One region of the Chryseobacterium indologenes genome, then DNA from elsewhere that is predicted to be linked to it. Evidence: riboswitches for the same ligand, from Rfam matches in the RefSeq annotation. Region 1 holds a riboswitch; each other region holds the start of a gene.
What was found. A riboswitch is a leader RNA that binds a small molecule or an ion and turns the genes downstream of it on or off. The one in region 1 is predicted to bind cobalamin.
Positions count from the first base shown of each region.

Region 2: another riboswitch for cobalamin. It lies ahead of metE (5-methyltetrahydropteroyltriglutamate--homocysteine S-methyltransferase); the one in region 1 lies ahead of DYR29_RS09875 (TonB-dependent receptor plug domain-containing protein).
Region 3: another riboswitch for cobalamin. It lies ahead of DYR29_RS17295 (TonB-dependent receptor plug domain-containing protein); the one in region 1 lies ahead of DYR29_RS09875 (TonB-dependent receptor plug domain-containing protein).
Region 4: another riboswitch for cobalamin. It lies ahead of prpB (methylisocitrate lyase); the one in region 1 lies ahead of DYR29_RS09875 (TonB-dependent receptor plug domain-containing protein).

Region 1 covers NZ_CP074372.1:2,197,695-2,205,513, reverse strand. Annotated here, with positions in the region: gene DYR29_RS09885 (hypothetical protein) at 1-333, opposite strand, end outside; gene pafA (alkaline phosphatase PafA) at 437-2,083, shown strand; cobalamin riboswitch at 2,222-2,398, shown strand; gene DYR29_RS09875 (TonB-dependent receptor plug domain-containing protein) at 2,431-4,257, shown strand; gene DYR29_RS09870 (YncE family protein) at 4,279-5,334, shown strand; gene DYR29_RS09865 (CCA tRNA nucleotidyltransferase) at 5,493-6,911, opposite strand; gene DYR29_RS09860 (nuclear transport factor 2 family protein) at 6,949-7,293, opposite strand; gene DYR29_RS09855 (L-threonylcarbamoyladenylate synthase) at 7,401-7,819, opposite strand, start outside.
Region 2 covers NZ_CP074372.1:523,341-531,159, reverse strand. Annotated here, with positions in the region: gene DYR29_RS02160 (RNA polymerase sigma factor) at 1-446, shown strand, start outside; gene DYR29_RS02155 (DUF1062 domain-containing protein) at 490-1,137, opposite strand; gene DYR29_RS02150 (aldehyde dehydrogenase family protein) at 1,645-3,060, shown strand; gene DYR29_RS02145 (helix-turn-helix domain-containing protein) at 3,186-3,983, shown strand; gene metE (5-methyltetrahydropteroyltriglutamate--homocysteine S-methyltransferase) at 4,088-6,391, opposite strand; cobalamin riboswitch at 6,568-6,753, opposite strand; gene DYR29_RS02135 (Lrp/AsnC family transcriptional regulator) at 6,952-7,413, shown strand; gene DYR29_RS02130 (bifunctional 2-methylcitrate dehydratase/aconitate hydratase) at 7,515-7,819, opposite strand, start outside.
Region 3 covers NZ_CP074372.1:3,836,320-3,844,138, reverse strand. Annotated here, with positions in the region: gene DYR29_RS17310 (DUF5074 domain-containing protein) at 1-2,018, opposite strand, end outside; gene DYR29_RS17305 (cell surface protein) at 2,047-3,240, opposite strand; gene DYR29_RS17300 (YncE family protein) at 3,255-4,388, opposite strand; gene DYR29_RS17295 (TonB-dependent receptor plug domain-containing protein) at 4,385-6,418, opposite strand; cobalamin riboswitch at 6,528-6,714, opposite strand; gene DYR29_RS17290 (transporter) at 6,807-7,754, opposite strand; gene DYR29_RS17285 (cytochrome-c peroxidase) at 7,767-7,819, opposite strand, start outside.
Region 4 covers NZ_CP074372.1:514,775-522,593, reverse strand. Annotated here, with positions in the region: gene DYR29_RS02130 (bifunctional 2-methylcitrate dehydratase/aconitate hydratase) at 1-400, opposite strand, end outside; gene prpC (bifunctional 2-methylcitrate synthase/citrate synthase) at 486-1,640, opposite strand; gene prpB (methylisocitrate lyase) at 1,643-2,539, opposite strand; cobalamin riboswitch at 2,994-3,183, opposite strand; gene DYR29_RS02115 (LytR/AlgR family response regulator transcription factor) at 3,524-4,291, opposite strand; gene DYR29_RS02110 (sensor histidine kinase) at 4,295-5,317, opposite strand; gene DYR29_RS02105 (hypothetical protein) at 5,386-6,126, opposite strand; gene DYR29_RS02100 (hypothetical protein) at 6,348-6,890, opposite strand; gene DYR29_RS02095 (GNAT family N-acetyltransferase) at 6,988-7,539, opposite strand; gene DYR29_RS02090 (GNAT family N-acetyltransferase) at 7,579-7,819, opposite strand, start outside.

The DNA of each region.
Region 1 (7,819 bases):
AGGAATACTGGAATCTAACAATTCAGCACGTTCGCGAATCAACAGCTCTTCTATTTCTTCCGCCATTTGAAAATGAAAATCAAAGAGCTGATAATCTCCGATATTGATGATCAGCTGGTTTTCATTGATATTCAAGTGCAAATAAGTTTTTTTGAAACGCTCTTTCAATGCTGCCAGCTTTCCGATAAAATCATCCGTATTTTCTACCTCAACTCTTGCTGCCAGTTCTGCTGGATTATCAGCATGTCCGCCATATCCCGGATGAAATTTGAAGAATTTAAAGTCATATAAATCATTTGGAAATTTGAAATACCAGTATACGCCTAAAATCATGAAAGATTGATTGATGAATTGTACAATAATCAAAATTAAATAAAATTTCACACTCCAAAACTTTCAAAACCCTTAAATTTGTTGTCAATAAAAATTTACTTGGATGCTTAGGAACATTTCAATTGCGGCAGCTACTTTTTTGTCCGTAGTTACAATCAATGCACAGAAGAACAAAAATACCCAACTGGAAAGACCCAAATTAGTCGTAGGTCTGGTAGTAGACCAGATGCGTTGGGACTATTTATACCGTTTTTATGGTAAATATGGAAATGACGGTTTCAAAAGACTTTTGAATACAGGATATTCTTTGAATAATGTACACATTCCTTATGTTCCTACCATTACAGCTTTGGGACACACGTGTATCTATACAGGTTCCGTACCGGCTATTCACGGAATTGCAGGAAATGACTGGACGGATAAAGAAACAGGAAAAGGAGTATACTGTACTGCGGATGAAAGCGTTCAGCCCGTAGGAACAACCAATGTGAAAACCGGAAGCCATTCTCCAAAAAATCTTTGGTCTACTACGGTGACTGACGAATTGAGATTAGCAACCAACTTCCAGGGAAAAGTAGTCGGAGTTTCTTTGAAAGACCGTGCTTCTATTCTTCCTGCAGGACACACTCCAAACGGAGCATTCTGGTTTGATGACAGCACAGGGAATTTCATTACCAGTACATGGTATATGAATGATCTTCCTCAATGGGTGAAATCATTCAATTCTCAGAATCTTCCTGAAAAATTAGTAGCCAACGGCTGGAATACTTTACTTCCAATCAATCAATATACGGAAAGTGCACCGGACAATTCTTCTTGGGAAGGACTGCTGGGAAGTGCAAAAACACCTACTTTCCCTTACAGTAATTTAGCAAAGGATTATCAGGCTAAAAAAGATAATATCCGTTATACACCTTTTGGAAATACGCTGACATTGAAGTTGGCAGAGGCTTCTGTAGAAGGTGAAAAACTGGGTGGAGATAATATCACAGATTTCTTAGCGATCAACCTTGCATCTACTGATTATGCAGGTCATAAATTCGGACCGAATTCTATTGAAGTAGAAGACGTTTACATCAGATTAGATCAGGATTTAGCTGAGTTCTTCAATTATTTGGATTCAAAAGTAGGAAAAGGGGAGTACACTGTTTTCCTTTCTGCGGATCATGGTGGAGCGCATTCTGTAGGATTCCTTAAAGAACATAAAATACCAACAGGTTTCTTTGGTGAAGATGCAGAAAAAAATCTGAACCAGAAGCTGAAAGATAAATTCGGAGCTGATAAACTGATTAACGCGATTGATAACTATCAGATTTATTTTGACAGAAAAGTATTAGCTGACAGTAAGCTTGAACTGGATGATGTAAGAAACTTTGCTGTAAAGGAAATTGAGAAAGATCCTACGGTTTTATATGCAGTTTCTGTAGATAAAGTTCAGGAGGCAAGTATTCCGGAACCCATCAAACAAAGAATTATCAATGGAATCAACAGACAGAGAAGTGGAGATATCCAGTTGATTTCTCATGATTCTATGCTTCCTCCATATTCAAAAACAGGTACTACCCACAGTGTTTGGAATTCTTATGATTCACATATTCCATTGATCTTTATGGGTTGGGGAGTTAAGCAGGGAGAAAGCAACAAGGCTTACCACATGACAGATATTGCACCTACGGTATCTTCTCTATTGAAAATTCAGTTTCCAAGTGGAAATGTAGGAAACCCAATTACGGAAGTTATTGGTAAATAATTGGTAAATAATTGTATACGATTATTCTATGATACATGGCTGCTTTCAACCGAAAGCAGCTTTTTTTGTGAGTTATTACTTCAAATTCTCAATCTGATACACTCTCATTTCACTTTTTGGCAAATACATATAAAAAACTATCTTTGCAAAAATTTTGGTTTCCAGTATTTTGGAATGAAAAGGGAATCGGGTGTAACTCCCGGACTGTCCCCGCAACTGTAAATCGCAATAAAAGTTTCTGCAAACAGCCACTGTCTAAAACGGGAAGGAGCAGAATGCGAAAGTCAGGAGACCTGCCGGAATTATAATAAAAAAACATATTGCTTTCGGAGGAAAAGTAAAAAAGTATGGATATAAAAAGATCTTTAGTACTGCTTTTTTCATCTTATGGCTGTTTTCTTTTTGGACAAGAGAAAACCATTGACACTATTTATGTCTTCGACAACCAGATGAATAGGGTGAAACTTTTTCATCCCGTAAAAATAATTTCGGCAGAAGAGGCCGAGAAAAACTCCAGTAATCTTTCTGAACTTCTGAGATTTCAATCCCAGGTATTTATCAAAGAAAATGGCCGTGGAGCTGTTTCTTCACCTTCTTTCAGAGGAACTACTGCCCAGCAGACCGCATTTGTATGGAATGGAATTAATATCAACTCAAGTTTCTTAGGGCAGGGAGATATCAATAATATTGCTTTGTTCGGATATGACCAGATCGGGATAAAAGCCGGAGGAGGAAGTGTGGTGTACGGAAGTGGTGCTATCGGGGGAAGTATTCACCTTAATAATACCCTTGATTTTAATAAAGGCTTCCATGGTTCTTTATTTTCTGAAGTTGCTTCTTTTAATACCTATAATAATTTTGTAAAAGGTTCTTACAGCAATGATAAGTTCAGTTTTAAAGCTTCAGGAAATTATTCTGTTAGCGAAAATAATTATGAGGTAAGTGATCTGAATTACATCAACAGAAACGGGAATTATTACAATACAACATTTAATGTAGGAGCATCCTATAAAATGACGGATGATCATAAAATTTCTTGGCAGAGCCAGTTCTTTGATTCTTCACAACATTATTCTGTGTATGAAGAAACGGGAACAAAAACAAAATATAAAACTCAAAGTGTAAGAAGCCTTCTTTCCTGGGACTGGAACAAAGCAAAGTTTAGTAACTCCCTTAGAGCAGCCTATACAGAAGAGAATTTTCAGTATTTCGGTTCTTTAAATCTGCCTAAATCAAGTGGCGGAACAGGGAAAAATTACATCTTTAAAAATGATTTCAATTATTTCCTGAATTCTAAGTGGAATTTTAATATTATCGGAGAATTTCAGATCAACAAAGGAGAAGGGTATGCGAGCGGAATATCCAGTGTCAGCAGAAATGTTGGTTCCATTTCCGGACTGTTGAGGTATTTTGCAACGAAAAACCTGCGTTTTGAAGGTGGGTTCAAGAAAGATTTTGTGGAAGATGTGAAGTCACCGCTGATGTATTCATTCTCCGGAAAATGGAGTGCTGCAAAATGGTATGATGTAAGCGTTAACGTATCAAAAAACTTCAGATACCCGTCATTTAATGATATTTATTATGAACCGGGAGGAAATAAAGAGTTGAGACCGGAAACCTCTACCCAGGTAGATATGACGAATGAGCTCAAAGTGGGAGATTTCAGACTTACTTTGTCTCCGTACTATATGAACATCACAGATCTTATTGCATGGCTTCCAACGGCCAAAGGATACTGGCAGGCATTCAATGTCAATAAAGCTGAATCTTACGGATTAGAATCTCAGCTGTCATTTAGTAAACAATTGGGTAATCATAAATTCAGGGCGAATGCAGGATATTATTACGCAAGATCTATCGATAAAGAAACACAGCTGCAGAGACCTTATGTGCCTATGCATAGAGGAAGTGCCAATATAGATTATGAATATGGTTTCTTTAAGTTTTTTGCACAGGGACTGCTAAATGGTGTTACCTATACCACAAGTGATGAAAAGAGATCAGATGCCATAGATCCTTATTTTCTTTTGAATATGGGTGTTTCAGCAACTTTAGCGAAAAAATATACCTTAGGATTTAAAGTGAATAATGTAACAAATACCTACTATAAAACGGTTTCTTTTTATCCTTTACCGAAAAGAAATTATAGTGTATACGCAGCAATAAATTTTTAATAAATTAAAATTGAATAAATTATGAAAATAACTAAACTTTTAACTGTACTATTTGCAGTAGTGTTATTATTTAACATGTCTTCATGTACAAGCGATTCCGCTGAATTTGAAGTTTCTCCGATTACTTACCAGAACGGATATTTTATATCTAATGAAGGGAACTTCAACAGTCAGGGTGCTAAAGTAACATTCCTGACAAGAGATCTGAGCCTGAAGCAGGATGATGTATATGGTTATAATAACAATAAAGAAATTCTGGGTGACGTTCTTCAGACCATTGGTCTTAACGGAAATAAGGCTTATCTTGTGATAAATAACTCAAACAAGATTGTTGTAGTAGACCGTTATACATTTAAAAAATTAGCCGTAATCACGGATCAGATTGATAATCCAAGAGGGATTACTTTTGCTAATGGCTTTATCTATGTTGCCAACACCAATTTCAGTGCACATACTCAAAGTGTAACAAAGTATAAAGCTTCTGACTACTCATTTGTAAGCAAAATCAATATGACTGAAGTTTCTGATAAAACAGTAGAAGCAGGAGGAAATGTTTTTGTACAGAACGCTTCATCAGGATTTGGAAATAAGATTACTTATATCAATACTTCTAATGATGCTAAAACTGAAATTACCGTTCCGAATGGTCAGATTGGGAATACTGTGTCTTACAAATCCAATGTTTACACGATTTCTTCTACAGCTACAGATTCTTATATCTATAAGATTTCAAGCACAGGAGCGATGACACCGGTAGTTACACTGACAGGAATTCCAAACGCTACAAATCTTCAGATTGATAATGATAAAGTCTACTTCAGTTCTGCTAACAAAGTGTATACAACAAGCTTAGCTACACCAACCGTTCCTACAGCTCCATTGCTAACAGCTGCAGATGGTGGTCCTTACTTTACACTTTATGGATTTAACGTTATTGATGGAAGAATCTTTGCATCAGATGTTAAACAATTTACAGCAGAAAGCGAAATGGTAATATATTCAGCAACTACGGGTAACAAAATAAGTTCTCTTAAAACAGGAGGTCTTGGTGCTAACGGTACTTTCCTGAATCCATAATACCTTACAGTATAAAAAATAATTTTTTATTTTTTCATCATTTGTGTTTTTTTCCGGCCGGTTTCGAAAGAAACCGGCCGGCTTTGTTTTCATAGTGAGCAAAAAACTTGCGGCGGGATGGACATCCCGCCGCGAGTTTTTATTATTTATCAATTGAATTATAGTGTCAATCCCAGTTTTTCCGCCTCAACAATCACAAATTTTGTGGCTTCTTCTTTTTCATTGGAAATTTCGCCTTCAAGAATAGCTTCTTTAACTTTCTCTTTTAAGATACCGATTTCGCGGCCAGGCTTAAGATTAAACATTTCCATGATCTCTTCACCGGTAATAGGGGGCTGAAAGTTTCTTACCTGATCTTTTTCCTCCACTTCTTTGATCTTCACGGCTACATATTCAAAGTTTCTTTTGAATTTTTCCTGTTTCTTAGAGTTTTTAGTCGTAATATCAGCTTTGCAAAGGGTGAAAAGATCTTCCAGATCTTCTCCGGCATCAAATAAAAGTCTTCTCAATGCGGAATCTGAAGCATCATCAGTAATCAGAGCAATAGGTCGGGATGAAAGCTTTACCATCTTCTGAACATATTTCATGTCACTTCCCAAAGGTAACTTCAAACGCTGGAAAAGAGTCTTGGTCATTTTTGAGCCTAAAAATTCATGTCCGTGAAAAGTCCATCCTGTTCCTTCTACAAACTTTTTCGTAGGAGCTTTACCAATATCATGAAGCAAAGCAGACCAACGGAGCCAAAGATTATCGGTATTCACAGAAATGTTATCCACTACTTCCAAAGTATGGTAAAAGTTATCTTTGTGTGTTTGTCCTTCAACTTCTTCCACTCCCTTCAATTCTATCAGTTCCGGAATTATCAGCTTCATAAGACCGGTTTGTTCCATCAGTCTCAGTCCGATAGACGGTTTTTCAGACAGCATGATTTTATTGAACTCAACCATGATTCTTTCCATTGAAACAATCTTGATTCTTTCTGCTTCCTGCTGGATAGCCTGAAGAGAGTTTTCCTCAATTTTAAAATTTAAAGTTGAAGCAAAACGAACGGCTCTCATCATCCTCAACGGATCATCAGAATAGGTCTGAGCAGGCTCTAAAGGAGTCCTTAAAATACCTTTTTCAAGATCATCAACCCCATTGAAGGGGTCAATCAGTTCTCCGAAATTATCTTTATTTAAAGAAATAGCCATCGCATTGATGGTGAAATCTCTTCTTTTCTGGTCATCTTCCAGGCTTCCACCTTCTACTTCAGGTTTTCTGCTGTTTTCAGTATAGCTTTCTTTTCTCGCTCCCACAAATTCCAGATCAAGGTCTTTATACTTGATCATTGCCGTTCCATATGTTTTAAAAACGGAAACTTTTAATTTAGGATCTATATCCTGAGCTACACTCTGGGCAAGCTCAATACCGCTTTGTTCAGTCACAAAGTCTATATCTGTGGAAACTTTTCTTTTCATCAGAAGGTCACGAACATAACCGCCCACAATATATACGGACTGGTTATTCCTTTCTGCTGCTTCAGAAATTATTTTAAAAAGTTTTAAATTTTTATTTTGATTAAGATTAATTATCATCGTTAATAATAGTGTCAATTTCTACCAATGTTACTCATTAATCGTAATGAGCGTACATTCTACTAATTTTTCCGTCTTCATTAAAAAACATGACTTCAACAGCATGTTTATCCATGATCGACTTATAAAATAATGCTGCGGAATCTACTCCTGCCGTGGAATGAATAAGATCAAAATGAAGATCAGGAAACTTATCCAGGGCTTTTCTCCAATATTCACGGACGGCTTCTTTTCCTTTTAAAGAACTTTCTTTACCACCTGTAGCCATAGCAATCATGGGAGTTGTAATCTCAATATCATCCGAATAGTGGGTGAGAATAGCCTCTAAATCATGAGAATTCCATGCATTAATCCACATTTGAGCAAATTTCTGATGATTCATAGCAAATAATTTATGAGTTGAGTTTGCAAAGATAGAATTAAAAAAAAGAAATCCTGCCGATATGAACTGACAAGACTCTAAAAAATAAACAGAAAAGTTAAGAATTTCTATTCTCTAAGAACCTTTATTCTGTTGTCATTCCAAATTTTGATCACCGAAGAACCTGAGTATTTTGAAACTTTTTCTCTGTCTTCTTCCACTGCATAATCTACAAGACTGATCATCTCCTCAGAAATATCAGAGAATTTCAATGGACTTTTCTCACCACTGAAATTGGCAGAGGTAGATACCAAAGGTTTGTTTAGTTTGGTGATCAGCTTTTTGCAGAAATCATTTTTTACAAGTCGGATTCCAATACTTCCATCCTCCGCAAGGAGTTCTTTGGGTAAGCCTCTTGGATTTTCATAAACAATAGTTACGGGCTTTTCACTAAGGTCAATAATTTCCCAAGCCATCTCAGGAACATCCACCAGATCCTGAAGTCTTTTTTCAGACTCTACAAGAATGATCATGGATTTATTTTTTT
Region 2 (7,819 bases), 1.7 Mb from region 1:
AGGATGTAACATTATGGGATAGAGCTTTGATTGAAAAAGGCAATTATTACCTGATAGAAGCCTGTAAGGTGGACAGTATTTCCGTTTCAAAATATCATCTGGAAGCAGGTATTGCGTATTGGCATACTTCATCTGCTAAAGATAAATGGCAGCATATTTTAAACCTGTACAATCAGCTTGTCATTATTGAATATTCTCCGGTTACAGCCTTAAACAGAGCCTTTGCTTTTTCCAAGGTCTATGGAAATAAGATGGCTGTTATTGAAGCAGAAAAGCTTAACCTCATCAACAACGAATATTATCATGGACTGCTGGGATATTTGTATGCTGAAATCCAACCGGATCAAGCGATTTATCATTTTGAAGAAGCGATTTGCCTTACAAAGTCAAAGCCGGAAAAAGAGACTTTACAGAAACAGGTCAATCTTTTAAAAAATCAAAAGTAAGATTAAAAAGAGCCTCCCAAACTATTATTGAGAGGCTCTTTTATTATTTATCATTTACAGCCTTGAGAAATAAATCCTCTTTCCCAATAAGGTAGAGATCTATCAATGCTTGCTTGTTGATGGTAACAGTATCACCGTTTTTAATCTTGAATTTCTTTTGTAAAGGCTTTCCGTTAAAATAAACTGTATCTGAATCAAGCAGAAGGTTCAATTCAGATGATGAAAGACCTAAACATGTCCTGATAACGGTTGAAACTCTTACGTTAAAATCAAATGAAGATTGTATTTGAAACGAAATCATCTCACCGTCCATCCTGATCAGATCTTCAACAGGAATGGTATGGTATAGAATTTCGTATTCTACGCTTTCCAAATCTGCTTCTACATTATTTTTTCGTCTTATCTCCTGCGAGAATGCGTATTCCCAGGCAGTTTCCGTATTGTTTTCTGAAAATTTATTGAACAGTTCTTTACTCACAGATTCTGTTCTTATTCTTGAAAAAACAGTCATGTTATAGGTGTTGCTGCATTTTACACATCGGTAAATCAACCATATATCAATATTCTTTTTTTGTGCATTCAGTCTGAATTTATCGCTGCAATAAAACCTGTCGCTGTTACAATGATTGCATTTCTTTTTCAGTAAGGGAGTATTTTTCGCTTTTACCTCCCAAATATGTTTTGTATTCATTACTTATAATCGTGCTTGGTATTCTTTGTTGGATTTTTTCCATATTATTCACGCATTACAAGAAGGCTGATACATCTGAGATTTACCCAAAGACTATTCTTAAGGTGTATTTTGATCTGTATTCAGTCTTTAAAAATTATAATGATAAAACTAAAACAACAGATATAGCTGCCTTTTGAAGGCAATGCAGTACATAATATGATGAAATGAAAACCTGTTCGGATAGAATTATCCAAACGAAAGAACGATCAGCCTGTGGTTACGAAGACTGATACTAAGCAGTAATAAGTTTAAGTGTTGTTCTCAAAACGACCTATTTACTTGGTTATGATAAAAGTAGTCAATTTTCGGGGAAGAACACACCATTTTTTCATATTAAATCAAAAAGGAAAACAAACAGCATCTATTTCAACACAAATCTGAACCATACAACAAATAAAAATTGAACTATACAGCAAACCTGTCTTTTCTGTTTCTGACGAACTTTGTCGTATTAAAATCATCAAAATGAAACAGATTAATAAAATTTACATCAACGGTGAATTTGTTACACCGAATGGAACAGAAACATTTAACCTTATCAACCCTACGACCAATCAAAAAACCGGAGAAGTTGTTCTTGGAAATGAAGAAGACACCCGAATGGCCATTGCCGCGGCGAAGAAAGCTTTTAAAACCTTTTCAAAAAGTACAAAAGAAGAACGCATCAGTTTACTACAAAAACTGCATGAAGCAGTGAGTAAACGGGAAGATGAACTGGTTTCTGTGATGGTGAATGAATATGGAGGAACATTACAGTTCTGCAGAATGAGTGTTCAAAATGCAATTTCAGCCTTTACCACAACCATTACTACGCTGGAATCTTATGACTTTGAAAAAACTGTAGGACATTCTAAAGTACGTTTTGAATCTTTGGGAGTGGTAGGAATCATTACTCCATGGAATGCCAGCAACAGTTTCATCTGCAACAAACTGGCTACCGCTATTGCTGCCGGATGTACAGCCGTTATCAAGCCAAGTGAAATGAGTGCTGCCCAAACTCAGCTGCTTACCGAATGTTTCCATGAAGCCGGATTACCTGCTGGAATATTCAATATTGTAAACGGATTAGGAAATGTAGTTGGTGCCGAAATTACCCAGCATCCTGATATCGCAAAAATTTCTTTCACCGGTTCTACCATCACAGGAAAAGCTATTGCCAAAGGAGCCGTAGATACCATGAAAAGAGTAACGCTTGAACTTGGCGGAAAATCCCCGAATATCATTCTTGAAGATGCAGATCTGGAAAAAGCTATTCCAATGGCTGTTTTCGGAGCGTATATGAACAACGGACAGGCCTGCATCGCTCCTACCCGCCTGCTTGTTCCCGAAAACAGATTGCATGAAGTAAATGAACTGGCTAAAAAGGCTGTAGAAAAAGTAAAAGTAGGAAACCCTAATGAAGAAGATACCCTTGTAGGACCTATGGTAAGCGCCAAGCAGTTTGAAAGAGTACAAAGCTACATCCGTCTGGGACAGGAAGAAGGCGCTACTCTGCTTGCAGGTGGTGAAGGCAAGCCGGAAGGCTTTGAAAACGGTAATTTTGTCAAGGCAACCATTTTTACCAATGTTCGTAATGATATGCGTATTGCTCAGGAAGAGATTTTCGGGCCTGTGCTTTCTATCATTCCTTATACTGATGAAGAGGAAGCGATTGCAATTGCGAATGATACTACTTATGGGCTTGCAGCTTACATCAGTTCTTCTGACAAAGAGCATGCGGAACGTATTGCAGCGCAGATTGATGCCGGAAGAATTTGCATCAATGGGTTTTCACATGATCCTTATGCTCCTTTCGGTGGGTTTAAGCAAAGTGGTATCGGCCGTGAGTATGGTGTATTCGGATTGGAAGCTTATCTGGAACCTAAATCCATTCTTGCCTGATAATAAAATCCTCAAAGTCTGTGATTAGCGGGCTTTGAGGATTTAATCAATAGGTAATTCATCATTGATCCTAAAAAAGTTTGTAAGTTTGAAAAAGAATCCATCAAGAAACAACCGTCTGAGCCATGAGCGAAAATAATATTCCTTTACCTATCAATTACTCCTGTCATTTTTCAGAATTCAGGGAAGGAGAACAGTTTGCACGAATCCATAGTCTGGGGCTGGTCCTTTCTGGGGAAATGGAACTAAATGACGGGATCACAAAGACAATATTTAAAGAGGGAGAACTTTATTCTGCCAGAAAAAACCGTCTCCTGAAGTTTGCAAAATACCCACCTAAAAATGGAGAAATAAGAACGGTAACCATCTATTTTGATGAAGCCATCTTACGAGATTTCAGCCGTGAATATGGTTATCAGGCAGAGAAGAAAGACAACACGCCGGCTTTTATAAAACCGGATCAAAAGGCATTAACGTCTTTTATGTACTCTTTACTGGCGTATGAAGAACTTCCTGCTTCCACAGAACTTCTGCGACTCAAACAGAAAGAAGCTTTACTTCTGATGCTGAACGATGATCCGGGTCTTAAGGATATTTTATTTGATTTCTCTGAGCCTTACAAAATAGATATTGAAACTTTTATGAACAAAAACTTTCATTTCAATGTCAATGTAGAGCGGTTTGCTTATTTGACCGGAAGAAGCCTGTCTGCCTTTAAAAGAGATTTTCAAAAGATTTTTGGGATACCTCCAAGACAATGGCTGCGGCTTAGACGATTAAAGGAGGCTCATTTTCTGCTTACTCAAAAAGGGAGATCGGTTTCTGATATTTATCTGGATCTGGGCTTTGAAAATTTATCCCATTTCTCCTTTGCATTTAAAAAACAGTTTGGTTATCCACCGAGTTCATTGCAGGCAAAATAACTCAGACTTCATCTAAAAAAATGTGAGGATTAGCAAAATAACAGATCGTGCCATGAAAACCATAACACGATCTAAATTATTGAATCTAATTATTTTAAAGTTTTTTAAAGTGCATATTCTACGGAAGCTTCTTTAGCGGCTGCCACCATTGCTATCAAAGCTTTTTCTGTTTCTTCCCAGTGTCTTGTTTTCAACCCGCAGTCAGGATTTACCCAAAGCTGATTGGCCGGAATGACTTTCTGGGCTTTTCTCAACAGTTCAATCATTTCTTCTTTGGATGGAACCCTTGGTGAATGGATATCGTATACGCCGGGGCCAATTTCGTTCGGATATCTGAAGTCTGCAAAAGCATTCAGCAGTTCCATCTGAGAACGGGAACATTCTATGGTAATCACATCTGCATCCATATCGGCAATGTTTTCGATAATATCATTGAATTCCGAATAGCACATATGGGTATGAATCTGTGTAGCGTCTTCCACTCCGCTTGCTGAGATTCTGAAAGCTTCTACAGCCCATTTCAGGTAGTTCTGCCAGTCTGTTTTCCGTAATGGAAGCCCTTCTCTTATCGCAGGTTCATCAATCTGAATGATTCTGATTCCGGCTTTTTCAAGATCCACAACCTCATCACGGATGGCCAGAGCAATTTGTTTACAGGTCTCTGAACGAGGCTGATCGTCTCGTACAAAAGACCATTGTAAAATGGTAACGGGGCCTGTAAGCATTCCTTTTACCCATTTTTCAGTCTGGGATTGTGCATATTGAGACCAATACACCGTCATCGGCGTTGGGCGGGAAACATCACCAAAGATCACAGGAGGCTTTACACAACGGCTTCCATAACTCTGCACCCAGCCATTTTTCGTAAATACAAAACCTTCCAGCTGCTCCCCGAAATATTCCACCATATCGTTACGCTCAAATTCTCCGTGAACCAATACATCTATTCCTATTTCTTCCTGCCAGTTGATGGTTCTCTGGGTTTCTTCCTTCAGTAAAGTATCATACTGCTCTGCTGTAAGCTCTCCTTTTTTGAATTTTGCCCTCCAGCTTCTTACCTCCGTGGTCTGTGGAAATGACCCGATGGTTGTTGTTGGAAATAAAGGAAGCTGAAGGACTTTCTGCTGTTCTTCTTTACGGATTTTGAAGGTATTTGTTCTTTGTGCATCTTTTTCTGTGACAGCATTGGCTCTTTGCTTTACCTCATCATTATGAATAAGCGAGGATGTTCTTCTGCTTGCAATTGCTTTTTTATTTTCTTCAAAAGAAACAAGAATATGTTCACTTTCTGTTCCGGATGCCAGTTCTTTAAGCGTTACCACTTCTGCCACTTTCTGTTTGGCAAAAGCCAGCCAGTTTTTAATTTCCGGATTAAGAGTTATTTCAAAATCCAGATCACATGGTGAATGAAGTAATGAAGAGGAAGGAGCAATTAAAACCCTTTCAGATCCCAATTTCTCAACTGCTTTTCTGATGAAGGACAAAGATTTTTCAAAATCATTTTTCCAGATATTTCTTCCATCAACTATTCCTAATGAAAGGCTTAAGCTTTCCGGAATAATACTCAGAATTTCATCCAACTGTTTCGGATTTCTTACCAAATCTATATGCAATACATTTACAGAAAGTGATACCGCAAGTGATCCGTTATCATTTAATCCTTCAAAATAAGTAGCCACAATCAATTTCAGTTTCGGGAAGCGTTTTCTTATTTCGGTGTAAACAAAGTGATAGGTTTCTTTGGCTTTCTCCGTTAAATCCAACGCCAGAAAAGGTTCATCAAACTGAATCCATTCTGCGCCTTGCTCCTGAAGTTTGGTTAAAATCTCAGTATATACGGAAAGAAGGTTTCCAGCCAGATCCAGTTTATCAAATCCTTCTTCTTTTTCTTTTCCTAATAACAGGTAAGAAACAAGCCCGATAATTACCGGTTTTGCATTGATTCCCGCCTGTTTCGCTCCTGCGAATTCATTGAAAATTTTATCTGAGCTCAGTTTAAACTGCTGGTTTTTGTAAAACTCGGGAACGATATAGTGATAATTGGTATCAAACCATTTTGTCATTTCCATCGCAGTGATATCCAATCCTTCTTTCTGATATCCTCTTGCCATAGCGAAGTACAGATCCAGCTCAGAATTGTTCTTTCTAAGCACTACTTCATGATAACGTGTAGGAATTGCTCCCACCACAAGGCTCATATCCAATACCTGATCATAGTATGAAAAATCATTACACGGAATAAGATCTATTCCTGCTTCTTTCTGAATGTTCCAGTTTTGGTTGCAGATTGTTCTGCCTGTATTCAGAAGTTCTTCCAAAAGGATTTTACCTGACCAATATTGCTCGCAGGCTTTTTTGAGTTCTCTTTTGCTACCAATACGCGGATAGCCCAGAATGTGAGTTTGCATTTTTAAACTTTTTAATTAAACTTAATGGTAAAGTCCTTTTAAAATGCTTCGGAATGTTTTAACGGATAAAAATTTCAGGGATCACGATATAACAAACAATACTATTTCCTTTACAGAGAAAATGTATACATCCGATATATCATCTGTATGACCCAAAAGCTTCAGACCGCGAAAGCATTGTCAATTCAGTAAAGGCAGGTCTCCTGACTTGTAACAGTTTCCGTCATCCTTCCCGCTTTTGGCAGTGGATATGCAAGGACAGAAACCTTTGGCATGTTACTTACAGTTGCGCGACAGCTCGTGATTCTCACACGATTCCCTATTAATCTACGTTAAGTAAAACCTTTCCTGTTTGATGAAGTATCTCTAAAGAACTGTTGTACTTTTACCTATAACCATGGTCATCAGTAAAAGTTTTTAATTTTGTGTAAAATTAACAATACAGAATAAACAGACAATTAAATTCAATTAATTAAGCAAAATAAACTTTTAAAAACAATAATAAAAGCATATAATTCTTTACATTTGACTGTTTTTATAATGTAAAAGAATAATATTCTGTGGAACAACTCGATGATAAGGATGTACAGCTGCTGAGGCTGCTCCAGAAAAATGCAAAACTGACCGTTAAAGAGCTTGCAAAGGAAGTGAACCTCTCCACTTCACCGGTTTTTGAAAGGGTAAAAAGATTGGAACAGGAAGGGTTTGTGAAAAGATATGCTGCTGTTCTTGATGCTGAAAAGCTCAACCGTGGATTTACGGTTTTCTGTCAGATCAAACTGAAAATTCACGACAGATCTGTAGGGTATGATTTTGTAAAAGAAATTTTAGAAATTGAAGAAGTGGCGGAATGTTACAATATTTCCGGAGATTTTGATTTTCTTCTGAAAGTTCAGGTGCGGGATATGAAACATTACCAGGATTTTGTATTTAACAAACTTGGATCTGTAGATTCTATCGGAAGCACCCACAGTACGTTTGTCATGGCTGAGGTGAAAAACAATCATGGACTGACCATTTAAGTAATGGAAAAATAGAGAATGGAGAATTGATCATTTTCAAAAAAATATCGACTATTGATTAAAAACGTTTTGATATTCAATTCTCCATTTTCTTATTGATTTTAAATGACTAAAAGATCTACAAATTCATTGACGTTAAGATTCACTAAGGTGTCATATTCCAATGAATTTTCAAGGATTGTTTTTTGTTGTTTTTCCGGGAAAATACGGGCAAGATTAACTTTATATTTCTTGATCAGTTCAGGAATACCTTCGTCTCTTCTGCGTTTGTGGCCAATAGGATATTCTACCACTATTTCGTCTAAAACAGTTCCGTCATTAAGTTCTACTGTCATCGCATTCGCAATGGAGCGTTTTTCCGGATCGTGATAATCTGCTGTAAACTGAACATCTTCCACACATTCAA
Region 3 (7,819 bases), 1.6 Mb from region 1:
AAAGTAGTTCCTAAACTGTTTACACTCAACGTTTTTTCAACCAACTTACCGTTTGAGTTAAAGCTGATCACAATCTCAGAAGTTCCTGAAACAAGAGGTGTCAAAACCAATTCATCATTTTCATTAATCGCTGCGGAAACTGCTGTAGGATTACTGTTTGATTTGATAGATTTCACTACGGATACCGCCATATTATCAGCATCGGAAATTATTGTTTTCAGATCAATTGCAGTAGTACTTGCTGCTGTAAGCTGTGAAGGCAAAGTATTGCTTACCACAGGAACTGAATTATTGGTAAATACTGTCAGTGAAGGGAACCAGTAGTAATCATTCAACGTTTTTGTATTGATAAGAGTTCCGCTCATATTATAAGTATGAATCCAGTTTTTCTGATAGTGCGCACCGTATCCGCTTTCTGTTGTATTCAGAACAAGTTCTCCGGTAACAGGGTTTACACGAAGTGCCGCACCATAAGGAATCTGCTTAAACTGTCCTGTCTGCCCAGGAATGGCAGCAAAGTTTTCGTTAAATGTTTTCGTTGTAACATCAAATCTTACAATCTGTGTTCCTGAACTCCAGCTGCTGATTGAATTAATCCAGTATAAAGCATTTTCTTTATTACTTGCTGTAAATCTTCCTGCATGCCATGCTCCCCAGTCTCCGATATATTTGGTCGTAGGAATATTATAAGCCTGCGTTGCAAAAGTAGTAGGATTGATGCTGATCAGCTTCTGATCCTGAATTCCCCATACACTTCCGTCTTTAGCCTGAACCACTGAGTAGAAACCTCCTGCAATTGTACTGATCACGGTATCTGTATTAGGGTTAATTACTAAAATCCCAACTCCTTGTTTCACCGCAAATACATATTGCGAAGTACGGATCATATTTCCAATCTGTCCGTTACCACTTGTTCCCGCAATCAGGGAACCTACCTGCAGATTGTCAATATTGAAAAGAACAATTCCGGTAGAAGTACCAATATATCCTTTATGTTCGTTCACTCCCACAAATGATCTTCCGTCTCCGCCACCAATTGTATTAAAGCCGGCAATTTTCTGCATAGTCTGCGCATTGGCAACCACAAGTCTTCCACCTGGAGTATATTGAGTATCTCCTCCATCGGCAGCCTGTTTTGATACAAAATAGAATTTATCACCATAGATTGTTCCGTATTGTGTAGTTGCACCAAAAGCCTGATTGTTATTTGCGTTACTGTACACACGGTAATTGATCTGACCATTATTCTCAATGAAGTTTACAGAACCGTTAGTATGTCCAAACCATTCTTCGTTCACCATGAAGTATCCGTTAGTAAAGTTATTGGAAGCTACATACGGAGAAACGGGAGTAATGGTAGAGGATACAGGTGTTTGACTAAAGCCTACATTAAAGTTCCAGACATCCCATGAACCATTTTCCAATACACGTGAAGAAGCACCTACGCTAGAATATCCGAAATCAGCATCAGCAGGATTCTTTACCCAATAAGACCAATATCCGTTAACCGTCCATCCGGACTGCCAATGATCGTTAGCGGCATCTACGATGGTATAGCTGTCGAAATCATACGCTGTAGTGTTGACAAAACCATTCACCGGATATAACGGATAAGTGGTATTTCCACTTTTGATCAAAGCATTGGTCCCTTGACCGTTCAGGTCAAAACCAATTCCTCCAACAGCCGATCCAAATTGCGTTCCCTGATACAGCAATGTGTATAGTCTGTGGTCTGCTTTAGCAATCGCTTTAAGCATATCTTCACCTGTAGCATTTCCATCCCATTTGAATCCCCACACCATCGCATCAGGATTTTTACTGTCGTTCCACTGTACTACAAAAGCAGCCTGGTTGGCTCCCGATCCTACCCAATACTGAATATCAGAAAAACTGATTGTAGTGGTATTAAGATTGCTGATCCCTGAAATATCATTTCTGGGAACACCCTGAACTTTTATCTGTGCATTTGATAGGCATGCAAACAGAAAAAGCATCATAAAAAGATAAAACTTTTTCATTTTTTATTAATTTAAATAGATTGAATTATTATTTGAAATGTAAATCGTAAGCTCCTGCCACTTCTGTGGAAACTTCACCCAGCCAGCCAGCTTCCTGATTGACTCCTGTATATATTTTCATAAAATCTACGCCGGGAAGTTTTACATATTTCCCGCTTCTGTCTACGGCCCAGGAAATATCAATATTGGAAGCTTCATCATTATTCGGAGCATTATCAGCATATCCGAAATCATATGACTTCCCTACCCAATAGGATCCGTCCCCGTTCTGATCGTAAAAGTTATTCGCTAGTCTTGTTCCGGAAAATCCGTAAGAACTATCGGTAAACCATAAAGGATAATAGCTTTGTGCATGGAAGGTATTTTTTGTTTTAAAACCCTGATTCCCTAGATTGTCACTCCATTTTATATATTCTACATCGGTCTGCCAGAATTCGGTTCCGGGTACGGGAGTTTTATTTTCATCAGGCTTATGATATGTGATACTGTAATCTCTTACGGTTGCATTTTTAAAATATTCGCTGCCTGCAATTTCGTACCATTCATCATTATCCGGTTTTCCGTTTTTGTTTCTGTCGTAGGCTACCATGATAATTCCCGGCTCACATGAACCGGAACGCTGGTCGCTGGCATCATTTCCAAAGAATGCATTTCCCAGCACTTTAAAATCTCTCCCATTCAGGTTCGGAATAGTATGATCAAAACCGAAAACCACATATCCGCCGTATCCACCAAGGCTGATCATGGTAGAATTACCTCCCACCAATGATTCGTTTGCTTTCTGAAGCATATTTGCAGCCGTATTTCCAGGTAAATATTCCGGGATTTCATTCATGAACTGTCCTACAGCAGGACGGAACTCCAATACTTTAGCGATATATTTACTGTAAGGTGTTTTTTCTTTGGTAACGATGATTTTGGAGTGATAAACCTGTTCATTTCCTTTATTATTAATTTTTAAAGTCAAAGGATAAGCATCTGCCGTTGGACTGATAAATTCAAGTTCTGAATTCTGAGAGATAATGGAGTCATTGATACTCCATGTCACAGATCCTGAAGCATTGGTAGGAATACTCAACACTCTCAAACGCTCAATGGTATAGGAATCATCAAGACCATTAAAGGTAAATTCATCCTGATCATCATGTTTACAGGCGATCATTCCTACAAGGAAGACTGATAAAACTCCAATTTTTAAATAAGTAAAGGTATTTCTGTTCATTTCTTAAAGTTTGGTTATTTGTATAAAAAGGCGAAGTGAGCCGGAATATTTCCGCCCTCTGTTTTCCATTTAAAATGTCCGTTTTTATCAAAGCAATACACAAATCCAAGAGAAACATAATTCCTGGCATCTGTGATGTAGATATCTTCTGTGATTGGATTTACCGCAATTCCGTAAGGTGTTTTAATGGCAGTTTCATATTCTTTGTCAAAAATTCTGTTGGCAATGATCTGTTCTGTTTTTACATCGATGATTCCAAAGCTCTTTTTATAGCTGTGGGTATTGTAATTGAATTCGTTTCCGTAGAAATAAAGCTTATCATTAACGATTGTCATTTCGCTCACAGCGAGATGGAAATCTTTCTTGACAATCCCGGTTGCAGCATCTATAAGGTATAAGCTGGAAGGAATGTTATAGTAATCTCCTCTTGAGCTTACATACAGATCACCGTAATTGTCTTTTTTGATGTGATGAAGATTGATGGCAACATTTAACTTCTGGATTTCAGTAAAAGTGTTCAGATCAATTACTGAAACAGTATTATCATAATCTGGAGCCTTGTATCCTCCGGAATTAGCAACAAACAGTTTATTCCCTACAATTTCCATTTCTTCCGGCTGATATCCCACTACCACTTCCCGTTGAATGGAAAGAGAAATAGTGTCAATTTCTACCACTTTTCCCTTGGGTGCTTTTGGATTAATTGCTACCGGACCTGCATAGCTGCTGGCATATGCTTTCCCGTCTTTGAAGGTTAAATAACGGCAGTTCTGTAACGGAATAGAAGTAATACGTTTAGCTGTTTTGGCATCCAATACTTCAATTTTATTGGAAACATTGACTACGATATACAGTTTGCTTCCGTAAACTTTGATATCATTTCCTACATCTCCAAGTTCTTTTACTACATTGGGATTAATTTCTGCGTAAATGTTCCTGTAATAGGTTCCTTTGGTATAATCAAAAAAGTCCAGTGTACATTTATTGCTTCCCATATTCCCTTCGTTCAGCATATAGAATCCTTTTATTGCTGTATTTTCTGAAGGAAGTCCTTCCACTACTTCCTGACGGACGATGATATCATCTGTACGGCATGAAGTAAGAAAAGCTAAAGCAAGAAACAGAAAATAAAAGTTTAGTTTTCTCATAAGGTGAAGTTTAGAATAAGTTTAAAATTTCTTCCCGGCATCGGATAGTTGATCACTACATCATAATATTGATTGAAGATATTATTCATCTCAAGGCTTACTTTAAACTGATGATCCGCCCAGTTGAATTTTTTCTGAACAGACAGATCATGAGTATACCAAGGCTGTACATAATTGTATTGAATATTATCCTGGTTCACATCATAGCGCTTTCCTACATACATTGCACTGTAATTGAAGCTCCAGTCTTTATAATCGGCCATCAGTGCAAATGATCCGCTATGCCATGGTGTGTATGGAATCTGATTTTTGTAGAATGTATCTTCAGGATCCGTCATATCTCTTGCACTTTGATAGGTGTAAGAAAGTAATGGCCTAAGTTTTACTTTTCCCAACTGCATTTCTGCCTGAACATTCACGTCAGCACCAATAATCTCAACCAGACCAAGGTTCATCATCAACCAGCGGAACATACTTCCGTTAGGAGCTGCGACAATTTTATCCTGTACTTTGTTGTAATAACCATCTACTTTAGCATAAAAAGATTTAAAGAAATGATTGTTGTAATTTTTCTGGTACGTAAATCCTACATCATACTGATTGGTAAATTCCGGTTTCAGGTAAGTGTTTCCGATATTGGTATAATAAAGGTCATTGAAAGTAGGCAGTCGGAAAATTCTTTTATAGAAAGCTCTGAGGGTAAGCTCAGGAATTATTTCAGGCTGGTAGCTCATAAATACAGCGGGGGTCCATTCTCTGCTGTCTCCGGGTCTTTTATTTTTTTTTACTTCTTCGAAAGTAAATGTTCCCAAAAGGCTTCCCAGAATTTTAAACCTGTTCCACTGGTAGGTTGTTGCCAAAGCGACTAATGTTGTATAACGTGTAGGATAGGAAAAGTTATCAAGATTGGCGTCAAGATTATTGTACTGAAAATCTCCACTCAGACTCACATCCCAATTGGGCGTGATAGAATATATATTGGATGAAGAAAGATAAACTTCTCTTTGAATATAGACATTATCCGTATACATAATAGATTGCGAACGAACGGTATCCATAAAATGAGTATAATCGTAGGCAAATTTTGCTTTCAGCTGTGTTTCAAATTTTGGGAACAGTTTTTTCCGCAGATTGGCTTGTACAAAATAATTTTCATCGGAAAGTCTCGCTCCTCTTCCTTCAAAACGACCGTTCACAATAGGTGCCGGCATTCCGCGGTCTGAAATATAGCCATAGCCACGAACATTCCAGCTTCCGTTATTCAAAGTTCCATTTAAAGAAGTTTCAAAACGTTTTGCTTTGATATCTGAATCCTGTCTTTTTGCAATGGTATCATAAGCCTGCTGTCCATCAGGATATTTCTTGGCATATCGAAATCTGTAAATTCCGTCGCTTTGCATAAATTCTGCACTGAAACTGGCAGAAACTCTGTCTGAAATTTTCTGCTCCAATCGGAATGAAGGATTGAAGAGATCAATAGAAGCACTTTTGGCTCTTATCACAAGATTGGTTTTTCTTGTTCCTTTAAACACAGGAGTTTTAGGCTGTAAATAGATAGATCCGGAAGAACCGAAATCTTTTGCCGGCTGGAAAATCTCACTTTTCTGCCCGTTGTATAATGATATTTCTTCAAGATCATCCAAAGAATATCTTCCGAGGTCAACAAGGCCGTTTTGTGCATTTCCCAATTGAATTCCGTCATAGAAAACTCCTACATGCTGGCTTCCTAGACTTCGGACATTAATGGTTTTCAATCCGCCGATACCTCCATAGTCTTTAATCTGAACTCCGGAGAAATACCGCAGCGCATCTGCTACAGAATGACTGTTCAGTCTTTCAAGTGCTTCCCCTTGGATGGTTTGTGCCGGAATGATCTCTTTAAAATTCTTTTTGTAGAGACTGATCGCCTTGATGGATTCTTCCTTCAGCGTGTCATTTTTCTTTTTTTGGGAATATAAAAGCTGAGATGTGATCACCAGTATTGTGAAAACAGCTTTATAAATTGTAGAAGTAATTAGTTTTGCCGTCATTAGCTCATTTAGGATAATGATGACGCTAATGGGTATAAGAATACAACGACAAAGCACAGCTGTCACTGCACAGAATCATTGATGTCCTAAGCTTTATTCCACGAAAGCGTCAAACGATTATTTTCTGGCAGGTCTTCTGACTTACTCCATTTTTGAAATCCTTCCCATTCCTAAAAACAGTGGATATATTCTTCAAAAACTTTGGTGCGGAGCTTACAGCAGCGGGTCTGTTCCGGATTTTCACCGAATTCCCTTTTAAGAGCTTTTTATGGCTCACCAAATTCCGGCAAAGATAAAAAATTATTCCTAACCCCCAATTAAATTCATGATTCATAAACAATTAAAGCTCCCGAAGGAGCTTTAACATTATTAAAAAGGGGTTTTATTTTTAAATTCCAATATTCAGAAAAATACTGAATCTGGATTTTGCTTCAATATCTCCACCCGCCAATTGAGTATACATCGGAAGCATTACTTCACTTCCCAGGCTCAGTTTTTTATAAGAAGCTTCAAATCCCAGTTTCCCGTACAAAGCACTTCCTGCAGTATTGGGCAGGGCTTCATCAAACTGTTTATTCTGTGCATACACTTCTCCCTGCACTCCCGTTTTTACCGAAAAGATCGACTTTTCGTTTCCGGCAACCTGATAAAATCCCGTCGCAGCGTAGTTCCACTGGTTTCCGAAACGGTAATTTTTCTTATTTTCCGTTTTGATCGTATAGTCTGTATTGACCAAGACTGCTACTTTATTCTTCTGAAACTTATAATTCAAAGCCGCCTGATAATCCCAGCTTCCGGTTCCCAATTGAAAACTTGGATTGACTCCGGATGCACCTTTCTCATCAAATTTCCCCAAAGGAATTTTCACTCCCAAGCCTCCACTTATGTGATGGAAATTATCTTTAGAATTCATCAGCTGGTAAATTCCCATCAGGTTCAGATCTCCGATTCCATTGATTTTAATATCTCCCTGCATGGTTTGCTTTTCATGGAAATGGAAGGGCAGACTTGCATAAACACTCAGTTTTTTAGTCAATGGAATTTTCCCCCAAAGCTGCAAAGTATTGAAATACTGATCCTGGGTAAGGTCTTTTACAAATAAGTTTTCCTTTGCTTTGTAATGTTGTGCAAAGTATTTGATTCCGATAAACTGTGGATTCAGTAAAGATTCAAAACCGGAAGATCCGTTTCCTGCTGCACAGCCGCACGCATCACAATCATCATCAAAATCAAATCTGCTAAAGGTTTCCGGTGTAATATACATGCTGTCTCTAACCACATTGGCCTGGTTCAGGCTAAATACCATAAAACTTAGTACTGCTATAATCTTCTTCATGTTTTCTATAATTTATTCTGCAAATTTTGGATTGGAGATAAAACTTTTATCTGATAATGTTTTCA
Region 4 (7,819 bases), 1.7 Mb from region 1:
CTGCAATATTAGTCCTGGATAACCAGTCTGCAGTAGCCAGAATTCCTCCAAGGTTATCAGAAGGATGTCCCCATTCTGCTGCCAGCCATGTATCATTGAAATCCAGCCAACGTATGATTGCTCCGATATTGAACGCTGCCTGAACAGGATCCAGCTGGAATTGGGTGCCCGGTACTTTTGCTCCGTTAGGAACTACTGTTCCTTTTACCACAGGTCCTAAAAGTTTTGTACACGCCGGGTAGGTCAATGCTTCCAGACCACAGCCGATCGTATCAAGAAGACAGTAGTGAGCAGTCTTCCATGCCAAGTCATTTTTAATTTCGTAGTTTAAGACATAATCTGCAATGTCTATTAATACCTGATCGGGTTGCGGTCTTTCGTTTGAGATGTGTGAACTCATTTTTTATTATTGAAAATTTTATTTTATTAAAAGTTAAGCGTAAAAAATTGAAAATGAATGGTTTATTTTCATTTCTTACATTTCATTATTTACGTTCGTTGATGGACACAAATTCTTTATTTTCAGGCCCTGTATAGTTGGCACTTGGACGGATAATCTTTCCATCCTGTCTCTGTTCTATGATGTGAGCACTCCATCCGGTCACTCTTGAAATAACAAATAACGGGGTGAACATCAAGGTAGGAACTCCCATCAGATGATAAGAAACAGCGGAGAACCAATCGAGGTTCGGGAACATTTTCTTTTCTTCCCACATGATCGTTTCCAGTCTTTCAGCAATAGTATACAGCAGCATATCTCCTGCTTCTTCAGAAAGCTCTTTCGCCACTTTTTTAATCACAACGTTTCTCGGATCTGAAATGGTATACACCGGATGTCCGAATCCAATAATCACTTCTTTGTTTGCAATACGCTGGCGAATGTCACTCTCTGCTTCATCCGGAGAATTGTATCGGCTTTGAATTTCAAAAGCAACTTCATTAGCTCCTCCATGTTTTGGTCCTCTTAAGGCACCAATGGCTCCGGTAATGGCTGAATAAATATCAGATCCTGTTCCGGCAATCACACGGCTGGTAAATGTTGAAGCATTAAATTCATGTTCTGCATAGAGGTTTAACGAGATTTCCATAGCTTTCACCCAGGAATCTGCAGGTTTTTTTCCGTGCAAAAGGTGAAGAAAATGCCCTCCTATCGTGTCATCATCGGTTTCTACATCAATTTCTTTTCCATTATGGGTATAGTGGTACCAGTATAGGAGACCAGAACTGAAAGATGCCAGTAATTTGTCTGCAATATCCCTTGCTCCTGCCATATTATGATCATCTTTTTCCGGCTGAATACTCCCAATAGCGGAAACCATAGAACGCATGACATCCATAGGGTGAGCCGCTGCAGGAATACTCTTAAGAATGTTTCTCACGGAATGAGGCAGTCCTCTTAAAGATTTCAGCTTGGCTTTATAATTTTTCAATTGCGCTCCGGTAGGCAGCTGTCCATAGATTAAAAGATAGGCTACTTCTTCAAATTGTGCTTTCTCTGCCAGATCCAGAATATCATATCCTCTGTAATGGAGATCGTTGCCACTTTTTCCGACACTGCAAAGCGCAGTATTACCTGCTGCTACCCCTGAAAGCGCAACGCTTTTTTTAGGTTTAAATGTGGGTTCACTGTTATTTGACATTATCACTTATTTTGTTTAAAAAGGTTGTCTAATTTTTGTTCATAGTCGTAGTATCCAATGCTTTGATAAAGTTCTTCCCTGGTTTGCATGGTATCTAAGACATTGGCCTGTGTTCCGTCTTTACGAAGGTGCTCATATACATTTTGGGCCGCTTTATTGGCAGCACGGAAAGCCGAAAGCGGATAAAGTATCAATCCCACACCTGCATTTTTTAATTCTTCTACCGTGTACATTTTTATCATCCCGAATTCTGTAATATTGGCCAGTACAGGAACTCCTGTCGCTTCAACAAACTTTTGATAAAAGCTTAGGTCAGGAACTGCTTCTGCAAAGATGAAATCTGCTCCGGCTTCTTTATAAGCGATTGCTCTTTCCAATGTTTTTTCCAATCCTTCATTAGCAAAGGCATCGGTACGGGCACCAATTACAAAGTTCTCATCAGTACGGGCATCTGCTGCAGCTTTCAGCCTGTCTACCATTTCTTCTTTGGTTACCACTTCTTTTCCCGGGCGGTGTCCACAGCGTTTTGCACCTACCTGATCTTCAATATGGAGTGCCGCAGCTCCGGCTTTAATCAATGATTTTACAGTTCTTGCCACATTGAATGCTGAAGGTCCAAATCCGGTATCAACATCTACCATCAATGGCAAATCACAAACATTAGTAATACGCTGAACATCAATCAATACATCTTCCAGCGTGGTAATTCCCAAATCCGGAATACCCAGAGAGCCTGCAGCAACACCACCTCCTGAAAGATAAATTGCATTGAAACCAGCCTGTTGTGCCAACAGCGCATGATTAGCATTAATGGCTCCAACAATCTGAAGTGGACTTTCTTTTCGCATGGCCTCCCGGAATTTCATACCGGGAGACTTCAAACTTTCACTTGTAGTCATTATAATATTTTATTGTTTAGTTGAAATTTGTTCACAGAAGACCATGAATAGGAGCAATAACAGCCACCATTCCATGACGTGGTAAAAAGGCAATCAAAAGAAAGCTGCTCTGTGTTATTTGTTTTTTGTAATCCGGAATTATACCCCATTACCTCTCTGCAAACCTGATTATCTCCAGATTTACTGCTCCTGCATGAATAACCGAAATCGAATAGATACATATTACACTTTTTATATTGATTAAATCCTCATAAAAAGTTCCTGATAAACTTCACAATGCCTGTGAGAAAGAAAAATATGGAAAAGGAAAATACGATGAATACATGATAATGAAATAGCATATTACTCCACTACATATCTGCATCACAAAAATAACATGAGCCGACAAAATATATTGATCCCACTGTTATCCATATCGTATCATACCTGACTATAAGCTTCAGACCGCGAAAGCATCGTCAATTCGAAACAGGCAGGTCTCCTGACTTGTAACAGTTTTTATCGTCCTTCCCATATAACGAGGTATACAGTGAACCTTTTTGATAAAAACCTTGATGTTACTTACAGTTGCGCGACAGTTCGTGATTTGCACACGATTCCCTTTTAAGACACAGCTAAGCGTAACCAGTTTCGGTTGATAAAGAAGATGTTAAGAACTCCTTGGTGGTAAATATAGGTATTTTATAAAAACATGAAAGCTATTTTATGCAAACAATAATTATTTAACTATAACCTATTGATTTTGTTATTATTAAAAATATATTTTTCATTCAACAGACATTGTAATTTAGATTATTCTGCTTGTTTTTTGTTACTAAATCCTTAAGATATGTCATGAAAAAATCAAACAACTTTAAAGAAACAGCCTACTTGTTATCGTTTTTCAACCTGAAACTGAAGTGCTGTTTTTTTTAAAATTATGAATGCTTATCTTTTGATATTAAATGATCTTTTTTATATCATTTTAGTGAAAAATTTTAATCCCTATTCTTCAATCCATTTTCTGAAAGCAGCTGTGTTGCTTTGGCTTGTCACCAGATGGGCTTTCTGTCCTTTTATTTGGATAGACAGCGTATTTTTATTGTAACGCTCTATTCTTTCAACATGTATTTTCTGAACGATTTCACTGCGGTTAATTCTGAAAAAATCTGAAGGACTAAGCTGATTTTCAATTTCTTTTAGCGTAGATTCATTCAACAAATATTTCTTTCCTGTGGTATCGAAAGCAAAGACAATTCCCTCTTCTGCTTCAAAGAAAGTGATATCTTCAGTATTGACAAAGTAAATTCCCTGGTGTGAGGAGACTGTAAATCTTTTTTTATATTTTTTCTCTGTATGACTATTATTAAGCATTTGCTGAAGTTTTACCAAAACCTCATTCTGTTCTGATGCAGAGGTTCTCAATAAAATAAATTTGTCCCAGGCTTTTTGGAAACGCTCTTGTAAAAAAGGTTTTAAAAGATATTCTATGCCGTTACTTTCAAAAGCATTCATCCAGAACTGATCGTAAGCTGTCGTAAAGATTATTGGACTTGAAACACTCACCTGATCGTAGATTTCAAAGGCATTTCCATCCAATAACTCTATATCAGAAAAGATCAGGTCTACTGTTGATTTTCTTAAAAAAACAACAGCTTCTTCTACGTTATCAATCTCCGCAAGAATCTCAACCGGTTCTTTTAATTCGCTGATAAAACGTTTTAGCTTTTTTCTGGCAGGGATTTCGTCTTCGATAATTATAACTTTTATCATATTTTATACTGGAATTATAGGAAGTTTTACAGCAAATCCGATTTCTGATTTTGATATTTCTACCTGTTGGTCGCTTAATAACGCATATTGCTCTTTAAGATTGTTCAAGGCTCTTCCTGAAGTTTTTTTATTGTTACGTTTAGGTATCACATTATTGGAAACGGTTATTGTCTGATCCAGATTTATGGTGACCGAAACAGGATGGTCATGAGTTCCAAGATTATGCTGAACGGCATTCTCCAGCAGCAGCTGTAATGAAAGCGGAATAATATTTCCTGAAGATTTTATATGATTTATTTTTAATGAATAGGCATTTCCGTATTTATATTGTATCAGATTAAAATATTTCTCTGCAAAAGCAAGTTCTTCTTCCACAGCTACTAATTTTTTATCGGAAACATCTAAAACATAACGGTATATCTCGGCAAATTCATTGAGAAAGTCGGAAGCTTTTCGTTTATCTTCTTCTATGAGCTGGTCCAGAATATTGAGATTATTGAACAAAAAATGAGGATTAAGCTGGGCTTTCAACTGATTAATTTTACTTTCAGACAACGCATGATCATAAAGGGCAAGCTGTTTCTGATAGTCTGTATTCTTCTTGTAGTAACGGTATGCCAGATAAAAACTTCCGTAAATAAAGCCTCCGATTAAATCCGAAAAAGTGGAGAGAATAACTACTTCCTGATTAAAATTTTTCTCAATCTTTCCAAAAGCAAAAGCAATCAAAAAGCCTATTATCTTCATCACCACAAGGTATGTCAACAGTGAAGAACTGAATATTTTAAGGATTTCCGCGATGCTGAATGTTACTGACTTCTGCCAGTTTTTAATGAAAAAATCAATCACAAAAAACAGGATACAGGCACTAATGAGGGTGACAACTGCAGCTTCCGGTGTAAAAATATACCAATCTAATGTTCTTCTTATTCCTATCCGGGTATGGATAGACTGTACATAGGCAAACAAAAGGATAAACAGGAGAAAATACCTGTGTTGATTAATCCGTTTTAATATGGTTTTCATCGGCTTTATAAATGGTCATTTTTTACAAAAATAGCCCTATATTTTTACAGGGCTGTTTCTTTGTATTATTATTTTTTCTTTTCGGGAAATGATGCGGTAACGTTTCCTTCATCGTCTAAGAAATCCAGTTTTGCTTCGTTATTTTTATCTACGCAGAATCTGGCTCGCGGCTGGCCTTTACTGTCAAATAAGAACAATCCGTTCTGTTCATCTTTGGTTTTCCCAAGCATCATTCTTGGTGCTCCTCCAATCAATCCCTGCTGTTCATATTCTTTATATTTTTTCCGGGCAGCTTCCTGATCTTTTATCTGGTCCAGTTCTGCAAAGATTTCTCCGGTTTTTATTTGTGATTCTTTTGATGGACGATCATTGAAATAAAGCCCGCTCGCCACTACTCTTTTATCTCCTTTCTTATAATCCTGAGTCAAAAGCTGCATTACCTGATCCCCGTCATACTGATCATACGTCAGAGATAATCCTGAACTGTGGCCGTTTTTATTTTTCTGTCCATCATAAATAAAGCCACCACATTCTATTCCGTCTTCATTGAAGAAAAGCATGCCTGAGCGTTTTTTTCTTGTTTTATTGGTCGGACTTCCATTTATTTTATCTTCTCCGTTGGGAAATTTTCCCACATTGGTAATGATCATCTTCACAGTACCATCTTTTTCAACGATATTGATTCTTTCAACATCAATCTCCGTAAATTTCTCATGCCCGTCTGTTTTGAAAGCTGAAGCTGTTAAAAATACAATTCCAATGACTGCTGCAAAAGCAAATGTTCTTAAAAAAATTAATTCTCTGTTCATAGCTTATAATCTTAATTGTTTCTGTTTTGATAAGTCAAAGCTATTCTATCTGCATCTGCAATTCAATCAGAAAACAATGAACTCAGGAAATAAAGAAATGAATGGAGGATTTTTACGAACGAATGAAATAGATCATTTTTACTCAGTCACACTTCATTCAATACATTGAAAAAATCCGCCAAAAAGTGACGGATTTTATAGTATTTGAAAGTTTATTAAAATTAATTGGCAGCAGGATCAATCAGTTCTGTGGTAAGTCCTAAAGATTTTAGCAGATTTTTATTATCAAAAAACAAGGCTGCATAATGTTTTCCTCTCTTAAAAATCAGTTTTGAACCTCCCGGGAATTCACTGTCTGCACCAAGTTTCTGCGTTTTAGCATTATATTTACTGAACTTGGTTTTGCAGTCCTGCAATGTACTTTTATTCATGATAAGACCAAATGGAAGTCCTTCTATCACTACGGGCTTATTGTCTGAAATGGTAAAAAACATCTCATCAATCACATTGTTTTTCCCAGGACTGCAATAAAGTTCCAGGCCTGTTTTTGTAGGCCATTTCACATATTTTTCCTCATTGGCATCTTCATAAAAAACAGGTTTTGTGTTCAATGCTTTTGAGATCTTATCGGGAGTCTGTGGAAAAATAAATTCTGAATTTTTATCTAATAAAGAGTTTAGAACTGCTGTTTTCTGTGAAAATGCTGTGATACTTACCAGTTGGAAAAAAAGGATTAAGATGAAAGTTAATGGTTTCGTCTTCATGGATGATTTAAAATTTTAATGATTTGAAAGTTAAAGGTATTAAAATTTACTCTATCTGGTTAGTTCAAAACGATAATAATATGATCTCCTCTTTAATTTATTTTTTTACAGAACTGCAATAAGCTTCCCATTTCTCTTTTGATATTTCATAGGTATAATTCAATGAAGAATTTTCTCCAAAATAACTTACTTCCTCTTCACCTACCTTTTCCGCTCCAATTCTTCCAATTGCTATTTGTGAACGGACATTATTGGCTCCAATCTGGAAATACACTTTTTGAACATACTGAAAAATATAGTTTAGCATGACCGCTTTCACAACAGGATTTATTCCTTTACCCCAGCAATCCACCGAATAAAAGGTATACCCTATAAAAATACTGTTTTCATTGGGATTATAATCATAAAAACGGGTACTCCCTACAATCTTTCCTGTGAATTTATCAACCACCCGGAATGCACCTTTACTTTGAATGGCTCCGTCAAAAAACACTTGGAATACTTCTTTTTTCCATCGGTCTTTACTGGGATGCTGCTCCCAGACTTTAGGATCAGCCGCTGCTGCATATACTTCTTCAAAATCCTCTTCACTCAAAGGATATAAATTTACTTTTTCAGTTTCTAAATGAGGTTGAATACTAAATTTCATATTATTTCTGTTTTAAATATTTTTATTAATTCTATCTGTTCAGATGCTCCATTCATAATTGAGCCAGTCCGTATTTTCTTTGGCACCAAGCCGATCATAGAACTTTTTTCCACCTTCATTCCAGGGGGCAACAGTCCATTTTATTTGAGTACATCCATATGTTTTTGCTTCTTCACGAAGAGTATCCATCAATTGCTCACCGATCTTCTTTCCGCGATAATGATCATCCACATACAGTTCTTTCATATAGACAGCAGGCCTGTTCTGAGCCGTATAAGGC